3 regions of the Micromonospora sp. WMMD710 genome follow, and region 3 is predicted to be linked to each of the others. Evidence: predicted binding sites of a transcription regulator. Region 3 holds the regulator's gene; each other region holds the start of a gene.
What was found. Region 3 encodes HrcA, which represses chaperone genes, less so after heat shock. Its sites were predicted from a motif close to GGTTNGCACNCTCNNNNNGAGNGTGCNAACC; they were not measured.

Region 1: groES (co-chaperone GroES) is a predicted target of HrcA. The motif match lies at 2,896-2,926, and genes of this name have one in related genera.
Region 2: groL (chaperonin GroEL) is a predicted target of HrcA. The motif match lies at 2,159-2,189, and genes of this name have one in related genera.

Annotation. Positions count from the first base shown of each region.
Region 1 covers NZ_JARUBD010000001.1:6,356,129-6,360,636, forward strand. Annotated here, with positions in the region: gene O7620_RS29525 (substrate-binding domain-containing protein) at 1-934, opposite strand, end outside; gene ybaK (Cys-tRNA(Pro) deacylase) at 1,114-1,593, opposite strand; gene O7620_RS29535 (methyltransferase domain-containing protein) at 1,604-2,800, opposite strand; gene groES (co-chaperone GroES) at 3,060-3,374, shown strand; gene groL (chaperonin GroEL) at 3,445-4,508, shown strand, end outside.
Region 2 covers NZ_JARUBD010000001.1:6,027,708-6,032,215, forward strand. Annotated here, with positions in the region: gene O7620_RS27905 (GNAT family N-acetyltransferase) at 1-219, opposite strand, end outside; gene O7620_RS27910 (hypothetical protein) at 286-498, opposite strand; gene O7620_RS27915 (cold-shock protein) at 747-950, shown strand; gene O7620_RS27920 (hypothetical protein) at 1,038-2,111, shown strand; gene groL (chaperonin GroEL) at 2,384-4,006, shown strand; gene O7620_RS27930 (hypothetical protein) at 4,065-4,310, opposite strand; partial or broken gene O7620_RS27935 (GNAT family N-acetyltransferase) at 4,388-4,508, opposite strand, start outside.
Region 3 covers NZ_JARUBD010000001.1:269,274-273,781, reverse strand. Annotated here, with positions in the region: gene O7620_RS01410 (SDR family oxidoreductase) at 1-116, shown strand, start outside; gene O7620_RS01405 (16S rRNA (uracil(1498)-N(3))-methyltransferase) at 241-975, opposite strand; gene dnaJ (molecular chaperone DnaJ) at 977-2,122, opposite strand; gene hrcA (heat-inducible transcriptional repressor HrcA) at 2,196-3,218, opposite strand; gene O7620_RS01390 (DUF4870 domain-containing protein) at 3,444-4,073, shown strand; gene hemW (radical SAM family heme chaperone HemW) at 4,134-4,508, opposite strand, start outside.

The sequences.
Region 1 (4,508 bases), 6.1 Mb from region 3:
TCACCGTCTGGCCGGTCTCCTTCTTCTCGCCCTTGGCGAGCGCGATGGCCAGGTCGGAAGCGGCCTTGGCCTCTTCCCGGACCGCCTTGTAGACGGTCATGCACTGGTCACCGACGAGGATGTTCTGCAGGCCCTCGACGCTGGCGTCCTGCCCGGTCACCGGCACCTTGCCGTTGAGCTTGTTCTTCTTGAGGATCGAGATGGCCGCGTTGCCGAGACCGTCGTTGGCCGACAGCACACCGTCGATCTTGCCGTTGGCCTTGGTGAGCTGCTGCTCGAAGATCGTGGCGGCCTGGGCGTTGTCCCACGCCGGCACCGCGTCCTCGGGGCCCTTGACGTATTCCTTGGAGTCGAACTTCGGCTTGAGCACCGAGTCGTAGCCGGCCTTGAACAGGGTGGCGTTGTTGTCGGTGGGGGAGCCGTTGAGGTACGCCACGACCGGGTTCTTGACACCCTTCTCGGTCAGGCACTTCGTCAGACCCTCGCCCTGCAGCTTGCCGACGGTCTCGTTGTCGAAGCTGACGTAGTACTGGGCGGAGCCGCCGAGGGTGAGCCGGTCGTAGTCGATGGTGGCGACACCCTGCGACTTGGCCTTGTCGAGCACGGCCTTGCCGGTGCCGGAGTCCAGGTTGACGATCATCAGGGCGGTGACGCCGCCGGTGATCATCTGGTCGGCGATGGTCTGGAAGGCAGTCTTGTCGTTCTGGGCGTTCTGAATGTCGTACTGAACGCCGGCGGCCTTGAACGCCTCTTCCAGGAATCGACGGTCCGCGGTCTCCCAGCGGACGGAGGACTTGCTGTCCGGGAGGATCACGCCGATCTTGGGGGTCTTGGCCGAACCGGACGGGTCGTTGCTGGAGTCGTCGCCGCAGGCGGTCAAGGCGCCGGCCGTGAGCAGGCCCACGGCGGCGATGGTGAGGATCCCCTTACGCATGTGCAGGGTCCTTTCGGGGGTGGGGGAGGTGTTGTTTTGTTGTGTCCGGCAACGTATTTCGCGTCACACCAGCTCCACAAGACTGCGCAGGTGCCAAGTTTGTTGGGGGCGATAACAATTCAGCAACGCGACTGTTACTCCCCGGTCATCCCACCGGGGAGTCGACGTAACGACAGGTGTTAGCGCGTGTGCAACGGCGCGGTGCGCGCCTCGGTCAGCGCCACCAGATCAGCAGCCGCCAATTCGAGTTGCAGACCGCGTCGGCCTGCGGAGACGTAGATCGTCGGCAGGTCCAGTGCGGAGTCGTCGAGCACAGTGGGCAGTCGCCGGCGCTGCCCGAGCGGGCTGATCCCACCCCGCACGTAGCCGGTGGCCCGCTCGGCGACCACCCGGTCGGCCAGCGCGGCCCGCTTGCCGCCTACCGCCGCCGCGAGCGCCTTGAGGTCCAGTTCACCGCTGACCGGTACGACCGCCACGGTGAGTGCGCCGTCCACGTCGGTCACCAGCGTCTTGAACACCCGCTCCAGCGCCACGCCGAGCGCCGTCGCCACCAGCGCGCCGTAGTTCGGGGCGTCCGGCGCCACCCGGTACGGGTGGGTGCGATGCGCGATGCCACGCTTGACCAGTAGTGCCGTCGCCGGAGTGCCCTGTCCCGCCACACCGACGACGCTAGTCGACCGGCCGGCCGATCAGTACGGTCGGCGCCCCGGCGACCCGGGTGAGCACCAGACTCGCCGCCTGGTCGCCGGTCAACCGTAGGTCCCGCCGGAGCTGCTCCGGGGTGAGTGCCGAGCCCCGCTTGAGGATCTCCACCCGACCCACCCGGCGGTCCCGCAGCAGCGTCCGCAGGCGCTTGAGCGAGAACGGCAGCACGTCGGTGATCTCCAGGCAGCGGGCGTACGGGGTGCGGGTCGGGTGCTCGGCGTAGAGGTAGGCGATGCTCGGGTCGCCCAGCGTGGCGTGCAGCTCGTCGGCCAGTTCGGCGACGAGGTGCGCGCGGACCACCGCCGGGTCGGGGTCGTAGAGGTAGCGGCCCACCGTCCCGACCGGCGCCTCGGTGGCACCTGAACCGGTGAGCTGGTGGCGGCGGGTCTCGCCGCTCTCCTGGCGGTACAGCGTGGCGCGGCGGGGCACCTCCGCCAGCTCCCCGCACCAGAGCGCGGCCTCGACCAGGTCGCCGTCCACGCCGACCCACTCGGCCTCCGCGCCGGGCGGGATGAGCGAGTGGTCCAGGCCCGGCGCCACCTTCACCACGGTGCGCGGCACCCGCTCGGCCAACCCGGTCACGAAGTCCCAGGGTGGCGAGTAGGCGCGCGGGTCGAAGATCCGCCGCCCGGTGCCGGTCGTCCGGCGGGCCGGATCGCAGAAGACCCCGTCGACCCGGGTGACGTCGAACGCTGTGGCGTCGCCGCACTCGACCGTGAACAGGTCGGCCAGCCCCGCCGCGGCCGCGTTGGCGGCGGCCATCGCGGCGGTCACCGGGTCGGCCTCCACCCCGTACACCCGGATGCCGGCACGGGCCGCGGCCAGCGCGTCGGCGCCCAGGCCGCAGCCGAGGTCGGCGAGGGTCCGAACGCCGGCCGCGGCCAGCCGGGCGGCCCGCCGGTCGGCGACCACCCGGCGGGTGGCCTGCTCCAGCCCGGCGCGGGTGAGGAACATCCCCGCCGCGGCCGGACCGAACTTGCCGACCGCCCGGTGGCGCAGCTCGGCCTGGGTGAGCGCCGCCGCGGCCAGCGGCGGCGGCACCCCGGCCGCGCGCAGGGCCGACGCCGCGGTCAGCGGATCACCGCCGGCCAGCTCGGCCGCCGCCGCGAGCGCGGCCGACCCCTCGGGGGTACGCAGCGTCGCCAGCTGGTCGAGATCCACTCCGCCATTGTCCCGGTCGATTCGGAAATCCTGGCTGGCGGGGCGCGACGCGCTGGCACTCTCCTTGACGGAGTGCTAGCCACGGAATAACCTGCGATTAGCACTCTCACCATGAGGGTGCCAGCTTCCGGGTCTCGCGACCCGGGTGCGCACGCCAGGCGGACCGGCACCCGCGACGACGGTCCCGCCCGGTGGCATGAGGCAGATTGACGCTGGTCAGCCCCGCTGGCCAGCAACGAAACCAGTACCCCAGGAGGGTATGCCCGTGACTACCGCGACCAAGGTTGCGATCAAGCCGCTCGAGGACCGCATCGTGGTCCAGGCGAACGAGGCTGAGACCACCACGGCGTCGGGCATCGTGATCCCCGACACCGCCAAGGAGAAGCCGCAGGAGGGCACCGTCCTCGCTGTGGGCCCGGGGCGCGTCGACGACAACGGCAACCGGGTTCCGGTTGACGTTCAGGTCGGCGACACCGTCCTCTACTCGAAGTACGGCGGCACCGAGGTCAAGTACGCCGGCGAGGAGTACCTGGTGCTCTCCGCCCGCGACGTCCTCGCGGTCATCGAGAAGTAAGCAACCGATCAGTGCCATTGCCCCGGTCCGGCTCGCCGGGCCGGGGCAATGACGCTTCGAAGGGACATTCATGGCGAAGATCCTGAGCTTCTCGGACGACGCCCGGCACCTGCTGGAGCACGGTGTCAACGCCCTCGCGGACGCGGTCAAGGTCACCCTCGGCCCGCGCGGGCGCAACGTCGTCCTGGACAAGAAATTCGGTGCGCCGACGATCACCAACGATGGTGTGACCATCGCCAAGGAGATCGAGCTCACCAACCCCTACGAGAACCTCGGCGCGCAGCTGGTCAAGGAGGTGGCGACCAAGACCAACGACGTCGCCGGCGACGGGACCACCACCGCCACCGTGCTGGCCCAGGCGATGGTTCGCGAGGGTCTGCGCAACGTGACCGCCGGGACCAACCCGGCCGGCCTCAAGCGGGGCATCGACGCGGCGGCCGCCAAGGTCTCCGAGGCGCTGCTCGGCCGGGCCGTGGAGGTCGCCGGCAAGGACTCGATCGCGAACGTGGCGACGATCTCCGCGCAGGACGCCACCATCGGCGACCTGATCGCCGAGGCGATGGAGCGGGTCGGCCGCGACGGTGTCATCACCGTCGAGGAGGGCTCGATGCTCACCACCGAGCTGGACGTGACCGAGGGTCTCCAGTTCGACAAGGGCTTCATCTCGCCGAACTTCGTCACCGACCTGGAGGGTCAGGAGTCCGTCCTCGAGGACGCGTACATCCTGGTCACCACCCAGAAGATCTCGGCGATCGAGGAACTGCTGCCGCTGCTGGAGAAGGTCCTGCAGAACAGCAAGCCCCTGCTGATCATCGCCGAGGACGTGGACGGCCAGGCGCTCTCCACCCTGGTGGTCAACTCGCTGCGCAAGACCCTCAAGGTCTGCGCCGTGAAGGCCCCGGGCTTCGGCGACCGTCGCAAGGCCATGCTGCAGGACATCGCGATCTCCACGGGCGCCGAGCTGGTCGCCCCGGAGCTGGGCTACAAGCTCGACCAGGTCGGCCTGGAGGTGCTCGGCACCGCCCGGCGCGTCGTGGTCGACAAGGAGAACACCACGATCGTCGACGGTGGCGGCCAGAAGACCGACGTCGCCGACCGGGTGGCCCAGATCCGCAAGGAGATCGAGGCCTCCGA
Region 2 (4,508 bases), 5.8 Mb from region 3:
CGCCACGAACTGCGCGTTGTCCGCGCCGCGCGAGGTGTACGCCACCCGCGCCGCGTACTCCGCGTGGGACCGGGCGGCCGCGTCGGCGATCGTCTCCAGGAAGGCCAGCGGAGCGTCGGCGAGCATCTCCAGGCGCAGCGCCCGCATCCGGGCGGCGTCCGCCGGCCGGACCCGGCGAATCTGCGCCCGCAGGGCTGGCGAGCCCGTGTCGGTGGTCATGTCCGCATGCCTACCACAGCTGCGACCGCTGTTTCGCGGCCGTTTCCTCTGAGCCGTGGGCCGGGGTCAGACCAGCAGGTCATTCAGGTACGCGACACCGCTGCGCGCCTGCGCGACCTCCCACAGCCGGGCCGCCAGGGCGGGATCGTCGGCGGGTGGCACGATGCCGTCGAACCGCACACGGTCGTCCCACCTGCGGATCGACGGGCCGAGGAAGACGCCGGTCTCGGCAGCGGGGCTGGTGGCCGCGAAGAGCAGCGGAATCGCGGCCCGCTCCACCGGCCGGGCCAGCGCCCTTGCCCGTACGCGGCGCCCGCCGCAACCATTGTCGTGAATCCGTCGACACCATCGAGCAGCCCGGACGATGCCCGATTTGTGGTCGTGCGCGGCCGTCACTCCTCGTGTAGCGTGCGATTTCGGTCACCCGTTTCAGCGGCCGTCATCGATCGCTGGAGCGGTGGTCCGCGGGCGCTCGGCCAGGCCGTGCGCCCGGGCAGGCAACGCTGCGCAGAGTGAGGAAGTGCACCGTGGCACAGGGCACCGTGAAGTGGTTCAACGCCGAAAAGGGCTACGGCTTCATCGCCGTCGACGGCGGTCAGGACGTGTTCGTCCACTTCTCCGCGATCGAGATGGACGGTTACAAGGCGCTGGACGACGGTCAGCGGGTGGAGTTCGAGATCGCGCAGGGTCAGAAGGGCCCGCAGGCCGAGCGCGTACGCCTGCTCGCCTGAGTCTTTTCCTCCCGCGCGTCGCGGCTGCGGTGCGGGCACACACCCGGGAAGATCGTGAACCGTTCCAGCCGATGCTGAGGAGGGTTCATGACCGACCAGCCACCCCCGCCCACTCCGCCTGACGGGCCGGGCGTTCCCGGCGGCCCGCCGCCTGGCTGGGATCCCACGCAGAGCGGTTGGGGTACGCCGCAGGTGCCCCCGCAGGGTTGGGCGTTCCCGCCCACCGGCGGATACCCGCCCGGCGCCGGCCCCTACCCGGGGCAGCAGTGGTATCCGGGGGCACCGGTCGGCTGGTACCCGCCGGGTCACGGGTTCGACCCGAACGACGCCCTGGTCACGCCGCCCGGCATGGGTATCGGCGGCTGGTTCGCCCGGTGTGCGGGAGCACTGCGCCGGGGGTGGCGGCTGTTGGTGCCGATCATGCTGATCACCCAGGTGCTGCCGGCCGCCGTGCTCGGGGTGATCTCCCTGGGTGTGGACCCGTCGGCCGGCTGGGCGGCGCAGGTCGAGGCCGGCTCACCGTCCGAGCTGCCGGAGACGTTCGTCACGGACCTGGTCACCGTCCTGTCCGTGGTCATCGTCGGCAGCCTGCTGATCGGGCTGGTGCAGGCCGTGGGGTGGGCCGCCGGCAGTTGGGTGATCACCCGGCAGGCGGCGGGGGAGCCCGTCGGCGTGGGGCCGGCGCTGCGCTACGGCGTACGGCGGGCGCTCGGGCTGTGGGGCTGGACCCTGCTGGTCAGCCTGCTCATCGGGGTGGGGGTCTGCTTCTGCGTCCTGCCGGGCATCTACCTGGCGTTCGCACTGAGCATGGCCGGGCCGGTCTACCTGTTCGAGCGGCAGAACCCGATCGGTCGGTCATTCCGGATGTTCCACGACCGGCTCGGCCTGCTGCTGGGTCGGGTGGCGCTCGTCGCCGCGGCGGTGATCGTGGCCACCCTGATCCCGTCGGTGCTGGAGGGGATCATCTCGGCCCCGCTGGGTCCGGATCCGCTCGCGTCACCCGGCACCGCGGTCGGCATCGTCCTGGTGACCGGGGTCGCGGCCGTGCTGGCCCTGCCGGCCCACCTCGCCCAGTTGATCGGTCTGCTGGTCACATACGCCGAGCAGCGGGCTCATGAGGCGCCGGTGAACAGCGCCGGGCTGGCCGCCGAACTCCGCTGACCGGCCCCATCGTGCTTGCACTCGGCAGGGGAGAGTGCTAAACAAGTCATTGGCACTCGCATACCGTGAGTGCCAATGGTCGGGACGGTGGGGCCAGGTTGCACCGGCGTGGAGACGCCGGGGCGGCACATGGCCGGTCGTCGCGGGCTATCCGGCCCGGCCGAAGGACGTCGTCGTCGCCAGGTGGCGACGTCCCAAGGTGCGTACACCAGGCGGCCCATCCGGGGCACACATCTCGGGTGGCCCGTGAGTGTCCAGGAGGACAACGCCGTATGGCCAAGATGATCGCGTTCGACGAAGAGGCGCGCCGCGGCCTCGAGCGGGGCATGAACCAGCTCGCTGACGCCGTAAAGGTGACCCTCGGCCCCAAGGGCCGCAACGTCGTGCTCGAGAAGAAGTGGGGTGCCCCCACCATCACCAACGATGGTGTGAGCATCGCCAAGGAGATCGAGCTCGAGGACCCGTACGAGAAGATCGGCGCCGAGCTGGTCAAGGAGGTCGCCAAGAAGACCGACGACGTTGCCGGTGACGGCACGACGACGGCGACCGTCCTGGCCCAGGCTCTGGTTCGCGAGGGCCTGCGCAACGTGGCCGCCGGCGCCAACCCGATGGCCCTGAAGCGGGGCATCGAGGCCGCGGTCGCGAGCGTCTCGGAGGAGCTGTCCAAGCTCGCCAAGGACGTCGAGACCAAGGAGCAGATCGCCTCCACCGCCTCCATCTCCGCTGGCGACAGCACCGTCGGCGAGATCATCGCCGAGGCGATGGACAAGGTCGGCAAGGAAGGCGTCATCACCGTCGAGGAGAGCAACACCTTCGGTCTGGAGCTTGAGCTCACCGAGGGTATGCGCTTCGACAAGGGCTACATCTCGGCCTACTTCATGACCGACCCGGAGCGCATGGAGGCCGTCTTCGACGACCCCTACCTCCTGATCGTCAACAGCAAGATCTCGTCGGTCAAGGACCTGCTCCCGATCCTCGAGAAGGTCATGCAGTCGGGCAAGCCGCTGCTGATCATCTCCGAGGACATCGAGGGTGAGGCCCTGGCGACCCTGGTCGTCAACAAGGTCCGGGGCACCTTCAAGTCGGTCGCCGTCAAGGCGCCGGGCTTCGGTGACCGCCGCAAGGCCATGCTCGCCGACATCGCCATCCTCACCGGTGGCCAGGTCATCAGCGAGGAGGTCGGCCTCAAGCTGGACGCCGTCGGCCTCGACATGCTGGGCCGCGCCCGCAAGGTCGTGGTGACCAAGGACGAGACCACCATCGTCGACGGTGCCGGCGACGCCGACCAGATCCAGGGTCGGGTCAACCAGATCCGGGCCGAGATCGACAAGAGCGACTCCGACTACGACCGGGAGAAGCTGCAGGAGCGGCTGGCCAAGCTGGCCGGCGGCGTTGCGGTCATCAAGGTCGGCGCGGCCACCGAGGTCGAGCTCAAGGAGCGCAAGCACCGCATCGAGGACGCCGTTCGCAACGCGAAGGCGGCCGTCGAGGAGGGCATCGTCCCGGGTGGTGGCGTCGCGCTGGTCCAGGCCGGCAAGACCGCCTTCGACAAGCTCGACCTGGTCGGCGACGAGGCGACCGGTGCGAACATCGTCAAGGTCGCGCTGGACGCCCCGCTGCGGCAGATCGCCGTCAACGCCGGCCTCGAGGGCGGCGTCGTGGTGGAGAAGGTCCGTAACCTCGAAGCGGGTCACGGTCTGAACGCCGCCAACGGCGAGTACGTCGACCTGCTGGCCGCGGGCATCATCGACCCGGCCAAGGTGACCCGGTCGGCGCTGCAGAACGCCGCGTCCATCGCGGCGCTCTTCCTCACCACCGAGGCCGTTGTCGCGGACAAGCCGGAGAAGACCCCGGCTGCCCCGGCTGGCCCGGGTGGCGGGGACATGGACTTCTGAGTCCAGTTCCGACACACCGCACGGGGCGGGCCGCTGACGCGGTCCGCCCCGTTCGTCGTCAGGTGGGCAGCGGGCGCTGGTTACGCCGCTTCTGCGCCCGGTCGTACGGCGGAAGCAGCTGGATCGGCGCGTCCACCATCTCCTGCGGCTCCTCGACCACCGGCTCGCCGTCGGTGGTCATCTCGGCCAGTTGCTCGGCGTCTCCGTAGTCGAGCCGTTCGAACGGCAGTTGGCCGGGCAGTTCGCCGACCGGTTTCCAGGTGATCGGCGGGCCGTCCTCGGTCTGGTCGTCATCCGTGGTCATGGCTGCCTCCTCTACCGAAACGGTAGGGGGCGTCGATGGGCGATGCGGGCGAATGAATCAATGTCCCATTTGCCCAGTTATGCCGCTGGTAGGGTCCGCCGGTAGAGGAAGAAGACCCGCTCGATCCGGGCGCCCGCGCTGCCCGAATAGAACGGCACCGGCCCCACCCAGCCGATCTGCGCCCGGTCCAGCCCCGCC
Region 3 (4,508 bases):
GGGTGGCCCGGCCGGCGGAGATCGCCGCCGCGGTGCACTGGCTGGCCTCGCCGCAGGCCGAGTGGGCCTCCGGCACGATCGTCGACCTGAACGGGGCCTCCTACCTGCGCAGCTGACCCGCAGGGTGGCTGGACCCGCAGGATGGCTCACCCGCGGAGTGGCTGACCGCGACGGCCACCGCCAGGCCCTGCGGCCCGCACCCTGGCAGCCTCCCGTCGAGCCGGCGGCGGCGCGGGGCGGCTACCAGCGGCCGAGGCGGGTGGCGAGCACGCTGAGGGCAGCCACCCCGGCGGTGGAGGTGCGCAGCACGGCCGGGCCGAGCCGCACCGGTCGGCCGCCGGCCTCGCGGAAGGCGGTCAGCTCGGCCGGGGCGATGCCCCCCTCCGGGCCGACCACCAGGACGATCTCCCCGGCGCTCGGCAGCTCGGCGACGGTCAGCCGCTCGTCGGCCTCCTCGTGCAGCACGAACGCGGCCGCCGCGCCGGCGATCCGGCGGGCCACGGTCGCGGTGGACTCGTCCGGCGCACCGGCCACCACCGGCAGCCACGGCCGGCGGGCCTGCTTGGCCGCCTCCCGGGCGGTGGCCACCCACTTGTCCCGGGCCCGTACGCCCCGGTCGCCGCGCCACTGGGTCACCGAACGCGACGCCGCCCACGGCACGATCTCGTCGACCCCGACCTCGGTCATCGCCTGCACGGCCAGCTCACCCCGGTCGCCCTTGGCGATGCCCTGCACGGTGACGATCCGGGGTACGGACGCGTCCGCGTACCCCCGGGAGGTGACGCTGACCTCCAGGGTGCCCCGGCCGACGGCGGTGACCACGGCGGCGGCGGTGCCGCCCCGCCCGTCGGCGAGCAGCAGCTCCTCGCCGACCCGCAGCCGTTGCACGGTGGCGGCGTGGTGCCCCTCCGGGCCGTCCAGGGTCAGGGTGTCGCCGGTGGGCAGCGCCTCGACCAGGAACAGCGGCGCGGACACCTCAGGCGTGCCCGTTGAACGCGTCGCGCATCCGGGAGAAGAAGCCGCCCTGCTTGGACAGCTCGGCGACCTCCTCACCACGGGTCTTCGCGAAGTCGCGCAGCATCTTCTCCTGGTCCGGGTCGAGCTTGGTCGGCGTCCGCACGTCCAGGTGCACGTAGAGGTCGCCCCGGCCGGTGCCGCGCAGGTGCGGCACACCGCGGGCGCGCAGCCGCAACGTGCTGGCCGGCTGGGTGCCGGCCTTGACGTCGACCGTCTCCTCGCTGTCCAGCGTCTTGATGGTCAGCCGGGTGCCGAGCGCCGCCGCCGTCATCGGCACGGTGACCCGGCAGTGCAGGTCGTCGCCCTTGCGGGAGTACACGTCGTGCGGGCGCTCGTGGATCTCCACGTAGAGGTCACCGGCGGTGCCGCCACCGGGGCCCACCTCACCCTGCTGGGCCAGCCGGATCCGCATGCCGTCCTCGACGCCGGCCGGGATCTTGACGGTCAGCGAGCGGCGGGTGCGCACCCGGCCGTCGCCGGCGCAGGTGGGGCAGGGGTGCGGGATGGTGGTGCCGTAGCCCTGGCAGACGGTGCACGGCCGGGCCGAGACCACCTGGCCGAGGAAGGTGCGCTGCACCGACTGCACCTCGCCCCGGCCGCCGCACGCCTCGCAGGTGGCCAGGTGGGTGCCGGCGGCCGTGCCGGCGCCGGAGCAGGTGGTGCAGAGCACGGCGGTGTCGACGGTGATCGGGGCCTCGACGCCGAACGCCGTCTCGTGCAGGTCCAACTCGAGTCGCAGGATCGCGTCGGCGCCCGGCCGGGTACGCGGACGTGGGCCACGAGCCCCGCCGGCCGCACCGCCGAAGAACGCGTCCATGATGTCCTGGAAGCCGACGAACGGGCCGGCACCACCCGGACCACCCGGTCCGCCGGCGCCACCGCCACCCGGGGCGAGCGGGTCGCCACCCAGGTCGACGATCTGCCGCTTGCGGTCGTCCGAGAGGACCTCGTACGCGGCGTTGATGTCCTTGAACTTCTCCTGAGCCTCCGGGTCCGGATTGACGTCCGGGTGGAACTGGCGCGCCAGCTTGCGGTAGGCGCGCTTGATCTCGTCATCGGAGGCTTCCCGGCTGACACCGAGAATGCCGTAGTAGTCCCTGGCCACTGCGTTCCGTGTCCTCATGTTCGTCTCGCGTTGCGCCGACCGGCGGCCGCAGCCGGCCGTCGGCCCTGACTGGTCAGTTCTGGGCCAGCAACTCGCCCACGTAGCGTGCCACGGCGCGCACCGTGGCGATATTGCCGGGGTAGTCCATCCGGGTGGGCCCCAGCACCCCCAGGCCGCCGAGGATGGTGGCGCCCGGGCCGTACCCGGTGCTGACCACGGAGGCGGCCCGCAGGTTGTCGAACTCGTTCTCGTCGCCGATCAGCACCCGGGTCGTGCTCGGCTCGGTCTCGCCGATGAGCTTGAGGAGCACGACCTCCTCCTCCAGCGCCTCCAGGATCGGCCGCAGCGAACCCTGGAAGTCGAGCAGGCCGCCCCGGGTGAGGTTGGCGGTGCCGGCCAGCGCGATGCGTTCCTCGTGCCGTTCGACGAGCGTCTCGAGCAGCACCGTGGCGAGCGTGGTCATCGTCGGACGCAGCTCGGGCGGCGCCTCCTCGACCAGCGCCTGCACCAGCGGCGGCGTGTCCGACAGGCGGGCGCCGGCGAGCTTCTCGTTGACCAGTCGACGCAGGTCGGTGACGTCGTCGGCGGGCACCGGGCCGGGCAGTTCCACCAGCCGCTGCTCCACCCGCCCGGTGTCGGCGATCATGACGAGCATCAACCGGGTCGTGGAGATCGGCACCAGCTCCAGGTGTCGTACCGAGGAGCGGGCCAGCGACGGGTACTGCACGACGGCCACCTGCCGGGTCAGCTGGGCGAGCAGGCGTACGGTGCGGTGCACCACGTCGTCGAGGTCGACCGCGCCGACGAGGAAGCGCTCGATGGCCCGGCGCTCGGCCGGGCTGAGCGGCTTGACCCGGGACAGCCGGTCGACGAAGAGCCGGTAGCCGCGGTCGGTGGGCACCCGGCCGGCACTGGTGTGCGGCTGCCGGATGTAGCCCTCCTCCTCCAGCACGGCCATGTCGTTGCGGACCGTGGCCGGGGAGACCCCGAGCTGGTGCCGCTCGACCAGCGCCTTGCTGCCGACCGGCTCCTGGGTGGAGACGTAGTCCTCGACGATGGCGCGGAGCACGGCGAGCTTGCGGTCGTCGAGACCCATCCTCCGCACCTCCTGTCGCACGTCGGCCGCCGGACACCTCACGCCGGCGGACCGTCCTGGCACTCGACTGTAACGAGTGCCAGTCTACGTCGGGGCCCCCGCCGACGCGATGATCAACGACAGCTCGTCGGTGCGGCCCGCGCCACCCCGATGGGCCGATCGGCCCGCCCGACCGGGCGGTGTCGCTCTGGTGCGGCGTTGCCAACGGCCCCTACCGTGACACTCATGACTGAACCTCCTCGCCCTCCCGGAGCGGGAGACCCCGGCAACTACCCGCCGGAGCCGACCTCACCGGGCTCGTCCGCATCGGCCGAGCCACCCACCGCACCACTGTCCGGGGCACCCGGCCCGGGCGGCTATCCCCCGGCCGGTGGCTATCCGCCGCCCACCGGTGACCAACCGCCGTCGGGCGGCTACCCTCCGCCGGGTGGTTACCCGCCCGGTGGCTTCCCGCCGCCTGGTGGCGGATATCCGACCGGTGGCGCCTACGGCGGCCCCGGCGGCGGCTACGCCAACAACGAGGACAAGACCTGGGCGTTGGTCGCGCACTTCGGCGGCGCCGCCGGGATGATCGTCAGCGGCGGTGTGCTCGGCTGGATCGGGCCGCTGGTGGCGCTGCTGGCCCGGAGCAACCAGTCCCCCACGGTCCGCGCGCACGCCGTGGCGGCGCTCAACTTCCAGCTCATCTGGTCGATCATCGGCCTGGTCGGCTGGGTGCTGTCCTGCATCGTGATCGGGTTCATCCCGGTCGCGGCCGCCGTGATCCTCGGTGCCGTGTTCGGCATCATCGCCGGCATCAAGGCCAACGAGGGGCAGCTCTACCGCTACCCGCTCTCCGCCAGCTTCATCAAGTGACCCGGGCCGGCCGCTCCCCCGGCCGGCCCGGCACACCGCCGCCACCGGCGGCGGGCCGGCTCAGGGCAGCAGGTCGCGGACGACGGCGTCGGCGAGCAGCCGGCCGCGCAGGGTGAGCACCGCCCGGCCGGCCGCGTACTCCTCGGCGCTCAGCAGGCCGTCGGCCAGCGCCCGTTGCGCGCCGGCCCGCCCGGTGGCGTCGAGCACCGCCAGCGGCAGGCCGCTGGCGAGCCGCAGCCGGAGCATGACGTCCTCCATGTGCGCCTCGTCGGTGGTGAGCACCTCCCGGGCCAGGCCGGGTGAGACGCCGGCGGCGAGCCGCTGGGCGTACGCCGACGGGTGCTTGACGTTCCACCAGCGCACCCCGCCGACGTGGCTGTGCGCCCCCGGCCCCAACCCCCACCAGTCCGCGCCGGTCCAGTAGAGCAGGTTGTG